DNA from 3 places in the Mesobacillus sp. ABV4_180 genome. Region 2 is predicted to be linked to each of the others. Evidence: a T-box and tRNA genes for the amino acid it is inferred to sense, from the RefSeq annotation. Region 2 holds a T-box; the other regions hold tRNA genes.

Region 1 (5,593 bases), 360 kb from region 2:
ACACATATCCACAAAATACATAAAATCATGAGGTGCCCCATACCTGCTGGTCACCGAAAAATAACCAGTTGATTGATACCCCCATGACATATCGAGCGGATGCTCAGTCAGGGGCAATAATTCAATATGTGTATATCCATGTGAAAGAATATAAGGAATCAACTCATCAGCGAGTTCACGATATGTAAGAAAAGATCCATCCTCATGTTTTTTCCATGACCCCACATGGAGTTCGTAAATGCACATAGGCTCGCCCAGACTGCTTTTTCTTTCCCTCTTTTGCAGCCATTTTTGGTCATTCCATTGATAGCCGTCAAGAGAACAAACAACTGAAGCCGTGTTAGGCCTGACCTCGGAATAAAAAGCATATGGATCAGCTTTGAGCTTACGCTCGCCAGATGCAGTTATGATTTCATACTTATATACTTCTCCAGTCAGGTCACGGTCGACCACCAGCTGCCAGACACCCTCCTGATTGACCTTATAAAATTCAAATCCTTTACCATCCCAGCCGTTTAAGTTTCCCGCGAGCCTCACTTCTGAAGCTTTTGGTGCCCACACACAAAATCGAGTATATGTTTCGGTTTCATTTTTAATGACATGTGCCCCGAATAAATTGAAGCTCTGGAACAAAGTGCCTTCATGAAAGAGATGTAATTCAAACTCTGTTGGATTGGTTACCAAGTTAAGTCCACCTGCCTTTGTAAAACTAAAAAACTCCCTATTTCAGTAGTATTCTAGTTGCATGTGTGAATTCCTTGTAAACATTTTTTTAATGTTTCGACAATAATTAATGTTAAATTTCATTATTCGACATTCCCCCGCAAATGGCAGCGCTTTAATGGGTTAAATTTTCCAATTACGCGAATTATGTAGAACGAAAGTTAAAATAGAATAATGTTTTTTAAAGAAGGATTGTAGTGTTTATTAGGTAGAAAGTCTGAAAGGCTGAAAAAATTATTATTATAATGATAACGTTTTCATTTAATGAAAGATGAAATATAAGAGCATGTGAATTGATAGGATAATGCGGAAAAGATGTTGAAATTGTATAGTTGTGATCAAATGCAGTTTGAGGTAAAAGAAGGAAGCACAAGCTGATTGTAAAATTTGCAAGTTAAAAATGAACACAAAAAAGCTGTCAGCAAAATTGCTGACAGCTTTTTTGTATGACCCCTACGGGATTCGAACCCGTGTTACCGCCGTGAAAGGGCGGTGTCTTAACCGCTTGACCAAGGGGCCTTATGGCGGAGAAGGAGGGATTTGAACCCTCGCGCCGGTTACCCGACCTACACCCTTAGCAGGGGCGCCTCTTCAGCCTCTTGAGTACTTCCCCATAATGGCTCCGCAGGTAGGATTCGAACCTACGACCGCTCGGTTAACAGCCGAGTGCTCTACCACTGAGCTACTGCGGAATAATAAAAAAAATGGGCCTAAATGGACTCGAACCATCGACCTCACGCTTATCAGGCGTGCGCTCTAACCAGCTGAGCTATAGGCCCTTATGGAGCGGGTGAAGAGAATCGAACTCTCATCATCAGCTTGGAAGGCTGAGGTTTTACCACTAAACTACACCCGCAAAAAATGGGGCGACTGATGGGAATCGAACCCACGAATGCCTGAACCACAATCAGGTGCGTTAACCACTTCGCCACAATCGCCATATTTTAAAATGCATATTAAGTTTAAATAAATAAAGGTGGCTCAGGACGGAATCGAACCGCCGACACAAGGATTTTCAGTCCTTTGCTCTACCGACTGAGCTACTGAGCCACAAATGGCGGTCCCGACCGGGATCGAACCGGCGATCTCCTGCGTGACAGGCAGGCATGTTAACCGCTACACCACGGGACCAAAGTATTTTCAAGTAGTATACTTGAAAATAACTCATTGATTGCGGGGGCAGGATTTGAACCTGCGACCTTCGGGTTATGAGCCCGACGAGCTACCGGGCTGCTCCACCCCGCGACGGTAATAAAATGTTTAATGAATTATGGAGGAGGTAGAGGGATTCGAACCCCCGCGCGGTGTTACCCGCCTGTCGGTTTTCAAGACCGATCCCTTCAGCCAGACTTGGGTATACCTCCGTAAAAAACGACAATATAATGGTGGACCTTGTAGGACTCGAACCTACGACCGGACGGTTATGAGCCGTCTGCTCTAACCAGCTGAGCTAAAGGTCCATGTTAGCCTAGATTGAATAGGTTCAACCAGATTTAGAATTGGTAGCGGCGGAGGGGATCGAACCCCCGACCTTACGGGTATGAACCGTACGCTCTAGCCAGCTGAGCTACACCGCCAAATCATTATTAAAGTTATAAATGGTGGAGCCTAGCGGGATCGAACCGCTGACCTCCTGCGTGCAAGGCAGGCGCTCTCCCAGCTGAGCTAAGGCCCCAAATTATTAATAGCATGGTCGGGAAGACAGGATTCGAACCTGCGACCCCTTGGTCCCAAACCAAGTGCTCTACCAAGCTGAGCTACTCCCCGATATAGAGAAAAATAATGGCGCGCCCGAAAGGAGTCGAACCCATAACCTTCTGATCCGTAGTCAGACGCTCTATCCAATTGAGCTACGGGCGCATATTTTTGATTGATTAGCTAACTTGGTGCCGAGGACCGGAATCGAACCGGTACGGTAGTCACCTACCGCAGGATTTTAAGTCCTGTGCGTCTGCCAGTTCCGCCACCCCGGCTTAAGAACTTTGGAGCGGAAGACGGGATTCGAACCCGCGACCCCAACCTTGGCAAGGTTGTATTCTACCACTGAACTACTTCCGCGTATGTTTATTGACTTGTTTGAAAAAATGGTGCGGGTGAAGGGAGTCGAACCCCCACGCCTTGCGGCGCCAGATCCTAAGTCTGGTGCGTCTGCCAATTCCGCCACACCCGCATATTATAGTTAATCCGCTGAAGCAGGATTAAAGGATGATTATTTTCGCTTGCGCGAAAAAATCATGGTGAGCCATGAAGGACTCGAACCTTCGACCCTCTGATTAAAAGTCAGATGCTCTACCGACTGAGCTAATGGCTCGTACAAAGATTAGCTTCGAGAAAATGTTTCTCTGCTCAAAATCCCTCCGGGATTTCTCGCATGCTTACGCTGCTGCTGATCAGAGAAGCAAGAAGCATGGTGCCGGCGAGAGGACTTGAACCCCCAACCTACTGATTACAAGTCAGTTGCTCTACCAATTGAGCTACACCGGCATTTGTGAAAAAATATGGTGGAGGATGACGGGATCGAACCGCCGACCCTCTGCTTGTAAGGCAGATGCTCTCCCAGCTGAGCTAATCCTCCATTTGATACTGCCCGGCGACGTCCTACTCTCACAGGGGGAATCCCCCAACTACCATCGGCGCTGAGAAGCTTAACTTCCGTGTTCGGTATGGGAACGGGTGTGACCTTCTCGCCATCGTCACCAGACAATTTTCAAAGACAATATCTATTATACTGCTTTTTATGCTTTTTGCAAGAGAAATTTTCATTCCCTCAAAACTAGATAATGTGTAAGAAGAATTCAAGAAGAACGAATGATCTATTTGGTTAAGTCCTCGAACGATTAGTATCAGTCAGCTCCACACGTCACCGCGCTTCCACCTCTGACCTATCAACCTGATCATTCTTTCAGGGTTCTTACTAGCTTGCGCTATGGGAAATCTCATCTTGAGGGGGGCTTCATGCTTAGATGCTTTCAGCACTTATCCCGTCCGCACATAGCTACCCAGCGATGCCTTTGGCAAGACAACTGGTACACCAGCGGTGCGTCCATCCCGGTCCTCTCGTACTAAGGACAGCTCCTCTCAAATTTCCTGCGCCCACGACGGATAGGGACCGAACTGTCTCACGACGTTCTGAACCCAGCTCGCGTACCGCTTTAATGGGCGAACAGCCCAACCCTTGGGACCGACTACAGCCCCAGGATGCGATGAGCCGACATCGAGGTGCCAAACCTCCCCGTCGATGTGGACTCTTGGGGGAGATAAGCCTGTTATCCCCGGGGTAGCTTTTATCCGTTGAGCGATGGCCCTTCCATGCGGAACCACCGGATCACTAAGCCCGACTTTCGTCCCTGCTCGACTTGTAGGTCTCGCAGTCAAGCTCCCTTGTGCCTTTACACTCTGCGAATGATTTCCAACCATTCTGAGGGAACCTTTGGGCGCCTCCGTTACTCTTTAGGAGGCGACCGCCCCAGTCAAACTGCCCACCTGACACTGTCTCCCGCCCCGATCAGGGGCGCGGGTTAGAATTTCAATACAGCCAGGGTAGTATCCCACCGACGCCTCCACCGAAGCTGGCGCTCCGGTTTCTCAGGCTCCTACCTATCCTGTACAAGCTGTACCAAAATTCAATATCAGGCTACAGTAAAGCTCCACGGGGTCTTTCCGTCCTGTCGCGGGTAACCTGCATCTTCACAGGTACTATAATTTCACCGAGTCTCTCGTTGAGACAGTGCCCAGATCGTTACGCCTTTCGTGCGGGTCGGAACTTACCCGACAAGGAATTTCGCTACCTTAGGACCGTTATAGTTACGGCCGCCGTTTACTGGGGCTTCGATTCAGAGCTTCGCGTGAGCTAACCCCTCCTCTTAACCTTCCAGCACCGGGCAGGCGTCAGCCCCTATACTTCGCCTTGCGGCTTCGCAGAGACCTGTGTTTTTGCTAAACAGTCGCCTGGGCCTATTCACTGCGGCTCATCCGGGCTATTCACCCAAATGAGCACCCCTTCTCCCGAAGTTACGGGGTCATTTTGCCGAGTTCCTTAACGAGAGTTCTCTCGCTCACCTTAGGATTCTCTCCTCGCCTACCTGTGTCGGTTTGCGGTACGGGCACCATTTATCTCGCTAGAGGCTTTTCTTGGCAGTGTGGAATCAGGAACTTCGGTACTAAATTTCCCTCGCTGTCACAGCTCAGCCTTCACGCAAGCGGGATTTGCCTCACTTGCAGCCTAACTGCTTAGACGCGCATATCCAACAGCGCGCTTACCCTATCCTCCTGCGTCCCCCCGTCGCTCAAACGATAAAGAGGTGGTACAGGAATATCAACCTGTTGTCCATCGCCTACGCCTTTCGGCCTCGGCTTAGGTCCCGACTAACCCTGAGAGGACGAGCCTTCCTCAGGAAACCTTAGGCATTCGGTGGATGGGATTCTCACCCATCTTTCGCTACTCATACCGGCATTCTCACTTCTAAGCGCTCCACCAGTCCTTACGGTCTAGCTTCAACGCCCTTAGAACGCTCTCCTACCACTGACATCTAAGATGTCAATCCACAGCTTCGGTGATACGTTTAGCCCCGGTACATTTTCGGCGCAGAGTCACTCGACCAGTGAGCTATTACGCACTCTTTAAATGGTGGCTGCTTCTAAGCCAACATCCTGGTTGTCTAAGCAACTCCACATCCTTTTCCACTTAACGTATACTTTGGGACCTTAGCTGGTGGTCTGGGCTGTTTCCCTTTTGACTACGGATCTTATCACTCGCAGTCTGACTCCCACGGATAAGTCTTTGGCATTCGGAGTTTGTCTGAATTCGGTAACCCGATGAGGGCCCCTAGTCCAAACAGTGCTCTACCTCCAAGACTCTTACAACGTGAGG
Region 2 (5,593 bases):
TCATCCCTCTCAAGCTTGCGGATGATATTGCGGGCATCCCGATGGCGGGGAATATAAGCCGGGTCGCCAGAGAGCAAATATCCGACAATCTGGTTGATCGGGTTATACCCTTTTTCCTGCAATGCCTCATATACCTGCAGCAGGACTTCATTGGCATCATGCTCAAAAGGCTCTTCGGGGAAATTAAATCTCATCGTTTTATCAAAAGAGCTCATCGAATGCACCTCACTTTTAAAAATGACAGGCAAATTTTTCTTCTAATTACCTTCATTCTACACTACTTTACCTTTATATCAAATTGATTTAACCCATTCTTCAGCAAATTGCAGCGCATTGTCGAGTTTTGATGGGTCTTTTCCGCCAGCCTGAGCCATATCAGGACGGCCGCCGCCGCCACCGCCGCAAATTGAAGCTGCTTCTTTGATCAATTTTCCAGCCTGGTAGCCTTTCTTGATCAAATCATCTGTTACAGCTGCAATCAGGTTCACTTTGCTGCCATCAGTTGATCCAAGAAGGATCACTGCTGAACCAAGCTTCTGCTTCAGATCATCAGCCATGTTTCTCAGTCCGTTCATGTCTGCAGCCTGGACACGTGCAGCAAGCAATTGAACACCATTTACTTCCTTCACCTTCGATGCAAGGCTTCCTGCTTCAATATTACCCAATTTGGCAGCAAGCGATTCATTTTCTCGCTGAAGCTGTTTCATTTCAACAAGGACTGAATCAATTCTGTTCGCTACTTCCTTTGGTGAAGTCTTAAGTTTTGCAGCTGCATCCTTCAGGATACTGATCTGATCGTTCAGTACCTTGTATGCAGCTTCACCAGTCACAGCTTCGATTCTTCGAGTTCCAGCACCAATCCCGCTCTCGGATACAATCTTGAACAACCCGATTACTGAGGTGTTAGGAACATGGCATCCGCCGCAAAGCTCAAGGCTATAGTCGCCAACTTTTACAACACGGACAATATCACCATATTTTTCGCCGAACAATGCCATAGCTCCCATTGCCTTAGCTTCAGCGATTGGTTTGAAGCTTGTATCAACCTCGATGCTCTTCCAAATCTTCTCATTGACGATTGCTTCTACTTTTTCCAGTTCCTCAGCAGTCACCTGGCCGAAGTGAGAGAAGTCAAAACGAAGTCTGTCAGGTTCTACAAGGGAGCCTGCCTGGTTGACATGTGTGCCGAGTATATCCTTTAAAGCCTGGTGCAGCAAGTGTGTTGCCGTATGGTTTTTGATTATTCTTGCACGGTTGCTATTGTCAACTTTAGCGGTTACTTCAAGACCTTTCGTTACTGTCCCTTCCTCAACAACTGCATTATGGAGGTTCTGTCCATTCGGAGCTTTCTTGACATCCTTGACCGACAGCCTGACTTCATTTGCAACAATCGTTCCTTTATCAGCAATTTGACCGCCGCTTTCTGCATAGAAAGGCGTTACATCGAGGATTATTTGAACCTCTTCACCATCGCGTGCTTCGTCAATAAGCTCGCCGTCTTTCACCAGGGCGACAATCCTGCTGTTCGTTTCGAACGTATCATAGCCGACGAACTCACTGCTTTCTTTAATGTCACCAAGGACTCCGCCCTGAACCTGCATGGAACCTACATCCTGACGTGCAGCACGAGCTCTTTCACGCTGGAGCTCCATCTCTTTTTCAAAGCCGTCATGATCAGCCTTCAATCCTTCCTCTTCAGCATACTCCTCAGTCAGTTCCACAGGGAATCCGTATGTGTCGTATAGACGGAAGACATCCTTACCCTGGATCATGCCACTGCCTTTTTCCTTTTCCTTCTTAATTAGTTCTGATAGGATTGCTAGACCTTCGTGAAGGGTTTCATGGAAGCGGTCTTCTTCATTCTTGATTACCTTCTGGATGAAGTCTGTTTTTTCTTTTACCTCAGGATAGAAGTCATGCATGATTTCTCCAACAACTGGCACCAATTCGAACATGAAAGGACGCTCGATATTCAGCTTTTTCGCATAACGGACAGCACGGCGAAGCAATCTGCGTAAAACGTATCCTCGGCCTTCGTTTGATGGAAGTGCGCCATCTCCAACTGCAAATGCTACCGTACGAATATGGTCTGCAATAACCTTGAATGCCTCATCCTTTTCTTTGGATACTCCGTATTTTTCACCTGAAATCTCTTCTGTCGCATTGATGGTCGGCATGAACAAATCCGTATCAAAGTTCGTAGGGACGTCCTGGACAACAGATGCCATACGCTCAAGTCCCATGCCTGTATCAATATTTTTCTTAGGCAGCGGAGTATATGTTCCATCCGGATTATGGTTGAATTCAGAGAATACAAGGTTCCAGACTTCAAGATAACGGTCATTTTCGCCGCCAGGGTATAATTCAGGATCTTCCGGATCATTTCCGTATTCAGGTCCTCTGTCATAGAAGATTTCTGTGTTTGGTCCGCTTGGTCCTTCACCGATATCCCAGAAGTTCCCCTCAAGGCGAATGATGCGCTCTTCAGGGACGCCGATTTTTTCTCTCCAGATGTTAAAAGCTTCGTCATCTTCAGGATGGATCGTCACGGATAATTTTTCAGGATCAAAACCGATCCACTTTTCGTCCGTAAGGAATTCCCATGCAAATTCAATCGCTTCCACTTTGAAATAGTCGCCGATTGAGAAGTTGCCAAGCATTTCAAAGAATGTATGGTGGCGAGCTGTTTTGCCCACGTTTTCGATATCATTCGTGCGGATTGACTTTTGCGCGTTCGTGATCCGTGGATTCTCCGGAACAACACGGCCGTCAAAATACTTTTTCAAAGTCGCTACGCCGCTGTTGATCCATAGCAGGGACGGGTCATCATGCGGTACAAGTGATGCGCTAGGCTCGATGGCATGGCCCTTTTCCTTAAAAAATTCAAGATACATTCTTCTGATTTCAGAACCTGTAAGTTTCTTCATCTACCCAACCTCCTAAATTCAAGAAAATATAAGCATTCAGGGAATTTAGGCAACAAAAAAAGCCCTCATCCCTGGACAGGGACGAGAGCTTGCTCGCGGTACCACCCTGATTATGGACGCGCAAAACTTGCGCCCATCTCTCAATAACGCTTTAACGCAGCTGCTACGGCAGGTTTTGGCCTGCACTCCGGAATAGCCTTCTGTTATCCTTCACCGGGAATTCTTCCAGCCCTGGAATTCCTCTCTGTACGATGGTCTATAACATACTCGTTCCTTCTACATTTTGCTAATTATTATTCTTATAGCCGAATTATATATAGCTACATGCTGTTTGTCAAACAACCTGGAAAAAAAATTAAGTCGGGTGCTCCTTTTTTCTTTCGAGGATGATATGATCTTTTGCATGGATGATCGCTGCTCGCAGCACAACCAATACCGGGACGGCGAGAATCAGTCCAAGGATACCGCCAATCTCTCCTCCGGCAAGCAGGGCAAACATGATCATCAACGGATGCATATGCAGGCTTTTTCCGACTATCAAAGGCGACAATATATTTCCTTCAAGGAATTGCAGTGAAAAAACGATTACCAGAGAAATAAGCACCATTTTTACCGACATCGTCGCAGCAATGATGACAGCAGGAATCGCACCGATGATTGGTCCAAAATATGGAATGACGTTCGTGATGCCGACAATCGCTCCGAGCAGCAGCGAATACTTGATGCCGGCTATCCAGAAGAAAAGCCAGGACAGCACACCAATGACGAGACAAACTAGCAGCTGGCCGCGGATATAGCTCCCCAGCGACTTGTCGACATCGTGCAGGAATCTGGTACCCGGCTGTCTCCACTGCCGTGGTGTCAGATACCATGCCGCTTTTTTCATCACATCAAAATCCTTAAGCATGTAAAAAGCAATGAAAGGAATGACTGCAATGGTCAGTATCGAATTGATAATATCCATCAGGAAGGTCATTGTACCTGCGAGAACTCCGTCCAGCCATTGCTCCATGCGATTAATGCCATCCTCAATCCTTTCATGAATGCCAGCCGGCCATGTGGAGGTTTGATCGATAATATTATTGACCATTTGTTTATATTGATCAGCAAAATATGGCGCATTCTCCGCAAGGTCGCGAAGCTGGTGGATAAGCGCTGGTATCCCTTTGTAAAATGCAAAGCCCATTCCTCCGAAAAATAGAATGTAGATGATGAGGATTGAAATGCCCCTATGCAGACCTCTTTGATGTAAAGCTTCCACAATCGGATGCAGCAAATATGTAATGAACGCCGCCACGGAAAAAGGAATAAAGAGCGTAACCAGCACTTCCAAAACGGGAACCCAGAGTGCCTGCAGCTTTATAAAAATATAAATGACAATAAACAAAAGGAGAAGAAACCCAAGCCGGTAATACCATTTCATCTGGATATTCATCCATTTCCAACCTCCTTTCTTTCTAGTCTTGAAAGAAAGGCAGGGGATTATACATTTGGATAAGAAAAGCGCAAGCGCCTTGGTCAGCCTCGACAAGCGCTGGAGCTGGACAATTCTCGAAGTGGAATTTATCTCATAAAAAAATCCCCTGCAAAAATAGACAGGGGATTACATTTATTTTAGAATAGAGCTCTTGTCATTTTCTTGCCGAGCTTCTTCATTTTTCTTCCGGACATCATATTGTTGTTGGAAGCATAGTTGTAAGCTGCCATACCAGCGCCAAAAGCGATTACGGAGGTTAACATTTTATTCATGTGTTTCACCTCTTAATTTTATTTTACATGCCGTATTGACGTTGATCTTCATCAAATAAGTCATCTAGGGAGCTTAATGTTCCATCTTCCTCTACTTGATGGGTATGGATCAGGCCTTTATTCAGTGACAGTTCTATGAAGCAATTCCAGCAGTAATATTGGTTGATGCCAATTTTCCCTATATCCTTGCTTCTGCAATTGGGACAACTTAACATAAGGACACCTCATCTCGATTTTACAGTGACGATGATGGCATCCTTTCCGATTGCAGGGGGACCAGTGGTTTTGATCACACGCTTTCCATTCGTGATATCCGAAAAAAAGCCATCAGTTAATTCGTACCCTACAATCGTGCCCAATTCTTCCAAAAAATATACGTCTTCCAAAAGACCAAGCTGTTCGCCATCTTTGGAAAGCAGCCTTTTGCCAGCAAGGCTTTGGTTATGCTCAAACGTATATTCAGGCTCTGTCTCCAAATGCTCCAAAGCTGATTTGTCCTTCACCATAACGCCATCCCAGCCAAAAGATGCAACATTGCCAACCCTGATCTGAAATGTTTTCTTGATGAACGCACCCTTTTTCACAAGTAAGCCTAGTACGCTTCCATTGCTTGAAATGCTCACATCACAAACTTCGCCCAGTTTTTGTCCACTCGCCAATTCATAGACAGGCAATCCCTTTAAGTGTGAAAATGTCCGCAAAAGTTTGTCCCGCCTTTCCCGAACAATATTAGTTTCCACAGCTTTGCTGGATTCATGTGGTGAAAGGATTTCCATTCTTCAGGCTGATAAAACTTCAAAAAATCCGTGTAATTATTCAGTGGTTTTGCAAACTAATTACAGGTAAGCTTTTCAAGCCTGGGTGAAAATCTTAATGAAAGGAAATAAACTTTATGAAAAAACGGGCATCGGTAATTT
Region 3 (5,593 bases), 1.4 Mb from region 2:
CTGTGTCTAGTGCCCAGCTCCTTCGAAATGAACGGACTTTCTGACAGCGGCAAATAACATGCCGCAGCAGCTACGATGTTTTTCTGTATGACAACAGCTCCATCATGAAGCGGTGTATTCGGGATGAACAGATTAATAAGCAATTCAGAAGAAATTTTCGACTGAAGCGGAATGCCTGTTTCTATGTAATCACTCATTCCCGTTTCTCTTTCAATTGAAATCAACGCTCCGATTCGGCGTTTAGCCATATAATCGGTTGCCTTGATAATGGCCTCCACCATCTTTTCTTCATCTTCCTCTTCCTGCAGCCCCGATCTGGCAAAAAGCCGCCCTCGGCCGAGCTGCTCGAGCGCCCGTCTTAATTCGGGCTGGAATATGATGATAATGGCCAGGAATCCCCAGGTTAACACTTGCTCCATCATCCAGCTGAGCGTGTTCAATCCGAAGAAATCACTGACAAACTTTACAATCAGGATGACAAAGATCCCTTTTAAAAGCTGGACAGCCTTCGTTCCACGAATGATCGCAATCAGCTTATAAATGACGAACCAAACCAGGAGTATGTCAACAATATTGGCTAGATATTCTAAGATATCGAAATCCGCAAACGACATTGCACTTCCTCCAATAGTTTAGTAAGGGCTTATTTTCGCAATGCGGCGAAAACAGCTTTTTGATTAAAAGCGGAAGTTGAAGATGATCAATGCACACTTCAGCCTATAAAACAAAGATAACTTTTTCATTATAACATAAGAGCACTTTAAAATAATAATGATGTCATACGTCTGCAATTTAGTCGCCCAGATAACCTAAAAAACAGTCACTCCTATTGGAATGACTGTTCCTTTTCATCGTTTTCAAAAAGGTCTACTGCGTTCTTTACTGTCTTTTTGATATGATACCAGATCCATTCAAACACTTCATTGACCTCTGTTATTTCTCCTGTCACATTACCTGCAGAAGCCAGGTATTTCTCACCCTTGATCAATTCACCGTTGATCACTGTGACATTGCCCTGGACCTCACCCTCGATCTTGACTTTGCCGTTGCGGACCACAACGTCTCCCTTGACCACTTCACCTTCAGGAACGATGACGGTGTCATTTTCCACGACCAGGTTCGGCTGCTTGGATACGGAGAACTGGTGCTCTTCGTTCCAGGTCGTCAAGATGCTTCCTGCCATTAAAGCCAGGAACAGAGAGGCCGCTGTCAATAATGGATGGCTCCTGAACCATCGCTGGATTTCCGTCTTCTTCTTTTCTTTCGGCAACCCAGCCATTACCTTCGAGGTAAAATCATCTGGTGCCTGGATATGCGAGGTACTTTGCACAAGAGCGATTGCTTTGTTCAGCTCCCTGAAGTATTCCTGGCAATCTGTACAGCTCTGTAGATGCTCTCTTAAAATCTTTTCATGTTCTTCAGATATTTCATCATCTAAATATTCATGCATATAGTCAATAATATGTTCGGGACATTTCATTTTCTTTCACCTCACCTTATACGTTTCGCAGTTGCTGCCTTAAGGCTTCTCTTCCTCGATGGATCCTCGTCTTTACTGTGCCAAGCGGGAGATCCAGAATTTCGCTGATCTCATTCAGGCTTAGCTCCTCAATATACTTTAATACGATGACTGATCTATATTTATCGGGTAATTTTGAAATTTCTTTTTGAATCCTGTCCTGCAGTTCGATACTTTCAACCTCATCCTCTGGCAATGGGGTTTCAGAAGGGACTTGTGAATACATCGTCAAGCCTTCCGTGCCCGGTACTTCTGCATCAAGAAAATAATCTGGTTTCTTTTTGCGGATCCTGTCAATGCAAAGGTTGGTAGCAATCCTATAAAGCCAGGTTGAAAATTTCAAGCTTTGATTGAAACTGTTAATATTGATATATGCACGGATAAAGGCTTCCTGTGAAATATCCTCTGCCTCATGCCGATTGCCGAGCATACGGTAGCAAAGCTGAAATACCTTGTCCTTGTATATTTCAACAATCTCCCCATAGGCATTCTGGTCTCCTTTGATGACCTGTTTTATTCTGTGTTTTACGATCGTCTCCATTATTTTACCTCCGCGCTTTATGCGGCTAATCGATATACGAATCGATTCCGGAAAAGGTTTCATTTTTTTATAAAAACTTTATTTATATATGTATTAGACAAAACGTTCATTTCTTCTCGCAGGATTTCTTATAATGCAGCTCTGCGAAAAAAGTCTAAAAAACTCGACAAGTTAATATTAACAAATTTTTACCAGTTTGGTTTAAAAAGTTTTTTACAGGGTATAAATGGACTATATTTAGTGAAAGCGAGGAATTTTCGCAATGTGTGCAGAAGCTTTGTTGAAGGATATTGAAAATTGCCGTAAAGAAATGGTTGAACTGGCCGCAAAAACCTCGCTGTCAAATCAACGAGTGGTAGATATTAGCATAAAACTCGACCATTTATTAAATAAATATTATCACTTATCTTCAAAAAAGACAGTTCTATATTAATGATAAAAAGAGCAGTAGCCCAAAATCTGGCCGCTGCTCTTATTTTTTTACAGGTTAATAAAATTATATTCCTGTTGCTATTCTGGATTACAATAGTTTTTCACCAAATAACGATCCCATCAAAGCCACTGCTGCAACTGCTGTTCTGTTCTTTTCGTCAAGAATCGGATTTACCTCAACGAATTCCGCAGAAGTGATGATTTTTGCTTCTGCCAGCATTTCCATTGCCAGGTGGCTCTCACGGTAGCTGATTCCGCCCATCACCGGTGTCCCCACTCCTGGTGCATCTGTAGGATCCAATCCATCAAGATCAAGTGACAGGTGAACACCATCTGTCTTTTCTTTTAGATAATTAATTGTTTCTTCCATTACCGCAGCCATTCCAAGTCGATCAATTTCATGCATAGTAAAGACTTTGATGCCGAGTTCCTTAATTAACTTCTTCTCACCATCATCAAGAGCACGCGCCCCGATTATCACGATGTTTTCCGGCTTTACCTTAGGTGCGTAACCACCTAATTGCGTAAGCATTTCATGGCCAAGACCGATGCTGGCAGCCAGTGGCATGCCGTGGATATTTCCTGATGGTGACGTTTCTGCTGTGTTTAAATCCCCATGTGCGTCATACCATATGACCCCAAGGTTTTTATAATGCTTCGAAACCCCTGCCAATGTACCAATGGCAATGCTATGGTCCCCACCTAAAACTAGCGGAAATGAACCCGACTCAATGATTTTATCGACTTCATCAGCAAGCAGATTATTTTTTTCAGCAACCAGCTCCAGATTGCGGAGGTTGCTGTTAGGATCAATCTTCACCTCTGGCCTGCCGACGGCGATATCACCTAAATCCTCTATCTCATCAAATAACACTCTTAATCTTTCATTGATACCTGCATAGCGAATCGCACTCGGGCCCATGTCGACTCCCCTTCTCATCTGACCCAGGTCCATCGGCATGCCAATAATTGAAAGTTTCTTCATATAATTCTCCCCCTTGCATTCTCTCATCTCTCCCCTTATTTTAAACGCTTTCATTTCAATGACTCAACTGGACAATTTAATGAATATATATACGGTTTCGAATTGATTGAATTAATAGTCATAATAGGTGTGCGGGGGAAAATTATAAAGCCCTCTGCTTCTAAGCATAAAAAAAGCCATAAACCCTGTTGGATTTATGACTGAAATGGTATTTATGTAGTGTGATGGTGGAGCCTAGCGGGATCGAACCGCTGACCTCCTGCGTGCAAGGCAGGCGCTCTCCCAGCTGAGCTAAGGCCCCATATGGAGCGGAAGACGGGATTCGAACCCGCGACCCCAACCTTGGCAAGGTTGTATTCTACCACTGAACTACTTCCGCGTATCATTTATTATATCGATAAAACCCCTAAAAATAAAGGGTTAAGTTTATCCTTAGGGGTCCTAACATAAGTGAGCCATGAAGGACTCGAACCTTCGACCCTCTGATTAAAAGTCAGATGCTCTACCGACTGAGCTAATGGCTCATAGGATATAATCTACCCTATTCATCGTCTCTTTAGCACCTTTTAATGCAAAAAAGAAAATAAAAATGGCTGGGCTAGATGGATTCGAACCAACGCATGACGGAGTCAAAGTCCGTTGCCTTACCGCTTGGCTATAGCCCAATGAAAAAATAAAAAGGACATCAATTGCTTGTCCAATTTTGATATGTATTAAAATGGTGGAGGGGGACGGATTCGAACCGCCGAACCCTGAGGGAGCGGATTTACAGTCCGCCGCGTTTAGCCACTTCGCTACCCCTCCACATATGGTGCCGGCGAGAGGACTTGAACCCCCAACCTACTGATTACAAGTCAGTTGCTCTACCAATTGAGCTACACCGGCAAAATGTGTATTTCACTGTGTGAAAAATAATGGTGGAGGATGACGGGATCGAACCGCCGACCCTCTGCTTGTAAGGCAGATGCTCTCCCAGCTGAGCTAATCCTCCATTAGTATGTTCCTTGTTGTAAAAAAACTAAGTGACCCCTACGGGATTCGAACCCGTGTTACCGCCGTGAAAGGGCGGTGTCTTAACCGCTTGACCAAGGGGCCATATAATAATATTTTGAGAGCTTCCAAGCGGGCTCGAACCGCTGACCTCTTCCTTACCATGGAAGTGCTCTACCTGCTGAGCTATGGAAGCATTTTGCTGCCAGCTCAAATGACTTTCGTCATTTAGAGATAATGGCTCCGCAGGTAGGATTCGAACCTACGACCGCTCGGTTAACAGCCGAGTGCTCTACCACTGAGCTACTGCGGAATAATGGTAATTTAACATAACTCTTGCAGATGATTCGGTTGCCTCATCTTAGTAGTTTGTCCAAGATGAAATTGCAACATTGCCCGGCGGCGTCCTACTCTCACAGGGGGAAACCCCCAACTACCATCGGCGCTGAGAAACTTAACTTCCGTGTTCGGTATGGGAACGGGTGTGACCTTCTCGCCATCGCCACCAGACAATTTTTCAAGAACAATATTTATTATACTGTCTTTTATGCATTTTTCAAGAGAAATTTTCATTCCCTCAAAACTAGATAATGTTGTAAGAAGAATTCAAGAAGAACGAATGATCTATTTGGTTAAGTCCTCGAACGATTAGTATCAGTCAGCTCCACACGTCACCGCGCTTCCACCTCTGACCTATCAACCTGATCATCTTTCAGGGTTCTTACTAGCTTGCGCTATGGGAAATCTCATCTTGAGGGGGGCTTCATGCTTAGATGCTTTCAGCACTTATCCCGTCCGCACATAGCTACCCAGCGATGCCTTTGGCAAGACAACTGGTACACCAGCGGTGCGTCCATCCCGGTCCTCTCGTACTAAGGACAGCTCCTCTCAAATTTCCTGCGCCCACGACGGATAGGGACCGAACTGTCTCACGACGTTCTGAACCCAGCTCGCGTACCGCTTTAATGGGCGAACAGCCCAACCCTTGGGACCGACTACAGCCCCAGGATGCGATGAGCCGACATCGAGGTGCCAAACCTCCCCGTCGATGTGGACTCTTGGGGGAGATAAGCCTGTTATCCCCGGGGTAGCTTTTATCCGTTGAGCGATGGCCCTTCCATGCGGA

The links. A T-box is a leader RNA that pairs with one kind of tRNA and senses whether it is charged. The one in region 2 lies ahead of alaS (alanine--tRNA ligase), so its partner is inferred to be a tRNA-Ala.
Region 1: it encodes a tRNA-Ala, which carries the amino acid that the T-box ahead of alaS (alanine--tRNA ligase) is inferred to sense. The anticodon was not compared.
Region 3: it encodes a tRNA-Ala, which carries the amino acid that the T-box ahead of alaS (alanine--tRNA ligase) is inferred to sense. The anticodon was not compared.

What each region holds. Positions count from the first base shown of each region.
Region 1 covers NZ_JBSWTJ010000001.1:1,153,576-1,159,168, reverse strand. Annotated here, with positions in the region: gene glgB (1,4-alpha-glucan branching protein GlgB) at 1-684, opposite strand, end outside; tRNA gene ACXAEA_RS05815 (tRNA-Glu) at 1,171-1,242, opposite strand; tRNA gene ACXAEA_RS05810 (tRNA-Ser) at 1,246-1,336, opposite strand; tRNA gene ACXAEA_RS05805 (tRNA-Asn) at 1,341-1,415, opposite strand; tRNA gene ACXAEA_RS05800 (tRNA-Ile) at 1,429-1,502, opposite strand; tRNA gene ACXAEA_RS05795 (tRNA-Gly) at 1,506-1,579, opposite strand; tRNA gene ACXAEA_RS05790 (tRNA-His) at 1,586-1,661, opposite strand; tRNA gene ACXAEA_RS05785 (tRNA-Phe) at 1,701-1,773, opposite strand; tRNA gene ACXAEA_RS05780 (tRNA-Asp) at 1,779-1,854, opposite strand; tRNA gene ACXAEA_RS05775 (tRNA-Met) at 1,895-1,968, opposite strand; tRNA gene ACXAEA_RS05770 (tRNA-Ser) at 1,995-2,087, opposite strand; tRNA gene ACXAEA_RS05765 (tRNA-Ile) at 2,107-2,183, opposite strand; tRNA gene ACXAEA_RS05760 (tRNA-Met) at 2,224-2,300, opposite strand; tRNA gene ACXAEA_RS05755 (tRNA-Ala) at 2,323-2,398, opposite strand; tRNA gene ACXAEA_RS05750 (tRNA-Pro) at 2,414-2,490, opposite strand; tRNA gene ACXAEA_RS05745 (tRNA-Arg) at 2,507-2,583, opposite strand; tRNA gene ACXAEA_RS05740 (tRNA-Leu) at 2,608-2,696, opposite strand; tRNA gene ACXAEA_RS05735 (tRNA-Gly) at 2,707-2,781, opposite strand; tRNA gene ACXAEA_RS05730 (tRNA-Leu) at 2,809-2,893, opposite strand; tRNA gene ACXAEA_RS05725 (tRNA-Lys) at 2,959-3,034, opposite strand; tRNA gene ACXAEA_RS05720 (tRNA-Thr) at 3,132-3,207, opposite strand; tRNA gene ACXAEA_RS05715 (tRNA-Val) at 3,223-3,298, opposite strand; rRNA gene rrf (5S ribosomal RNA) at 3,309-3,424, opposite strand; rRNA gene ACXAEA_RS05705 (23S ribosomal RNA) at 3,541-5,593, opposite strand, start outside.
Region 2 covers NZ_JBSWTJ010000001.1:1,512,239-1,517,831, reverse strand. Annotated here, with positions in the region: gene ACXAEA_RS07505 (IreB family regulatory phosphoprotein) at 1-215, opposite strand, end outside; gene alaS (alanine--tRNA ligase) at 294-2,927, opposite strand; T-box leader at 3,002-3,215, opposite strand; gene ACXAEA_RS07495 (AI-2E family transporter) at 3,283-4,362, opposite strand; gene ACXAEA_RS07490 (YrzQ family protein) at 4,542-4,676, opposite strand; gene ACXAEA_RS07485 (hypothetical protein) at 4,700-4,891, opposite strand; gene ACXAEA_RS07480 (PRC-barrel domain-containing protein) at 4,901-5,377, opposite strand; gene ACXAEA_RS07475 (peptidoglycan recognition protein family protein) at 5,569-5,593, shown strand, end outside.
Region 3 covers NZ_JBSWTJ010000001.1:118,520-124,112, forward strand. Annotated here, with positions in the region: gene cdaA (diadenylate cyclase CdaA) at 1-614, opposite strand, end outside; gene ACXAEA_RS00595 (anti-sigma factor family protein) at 827-1,480, opposite strand; gene sigW (RNA polymerase sigma factor SigW) at 1,497-2,060, opposite strand; gene ACXAEA_RS00605 (Spo0E family sporulation regulatory protein-aspartic acid phosphatase) at 2,323-2,493, shown strand; gene rocF (arginase) at 2,581-3,477, opposite strand; tRNA gene ACXAEA_RS00615 (tRNA-Ala) at 3,703-3,778, opposite strand; tRNA gene ACXAEA_RS00620 (tRNA-Gly) at 3,782-3,856, opposite strand; tRNA gene ACXAEA_RS00625 (tRNA-Lys) at 3,929-4,001, opposite strand; tRNA gene ACXAEA_RS00630 (tRNA-Gln) at 4,068-4,142, opposite strand; tRNA gene ACXAEA_RS00635 (tRNA-Tyr) at 4,197-4,281, opposite strand; tRNA gene ACXAEA_RS00640 (tRNA-Thr) at 4,287-4,362, opposite strand; tRNA gene ACXAEA_RS00645 (tRNA-Val) at 4,393-4,468, opposite strand; tRNA gene ACXAEA_RS00650 (tRNA-Glu) at 4,501-4,572, opposite strand; tRNA gene ACXAEA_RS00655 (tRNA-Thr) at 4,591-4,663, opposite strand; tRNA gene ACXAEA_RS00660 (tRNA-Asn) at 4,706-4,780, opposite strand; rRNA gene rrf (5S ribosomal RNA) at 4,862-4,977, opposite strand; rRNA gene ACXAEA_RS00670 (23S ribosomal RNA) at 5,096-5,593, opposite strand, start outside.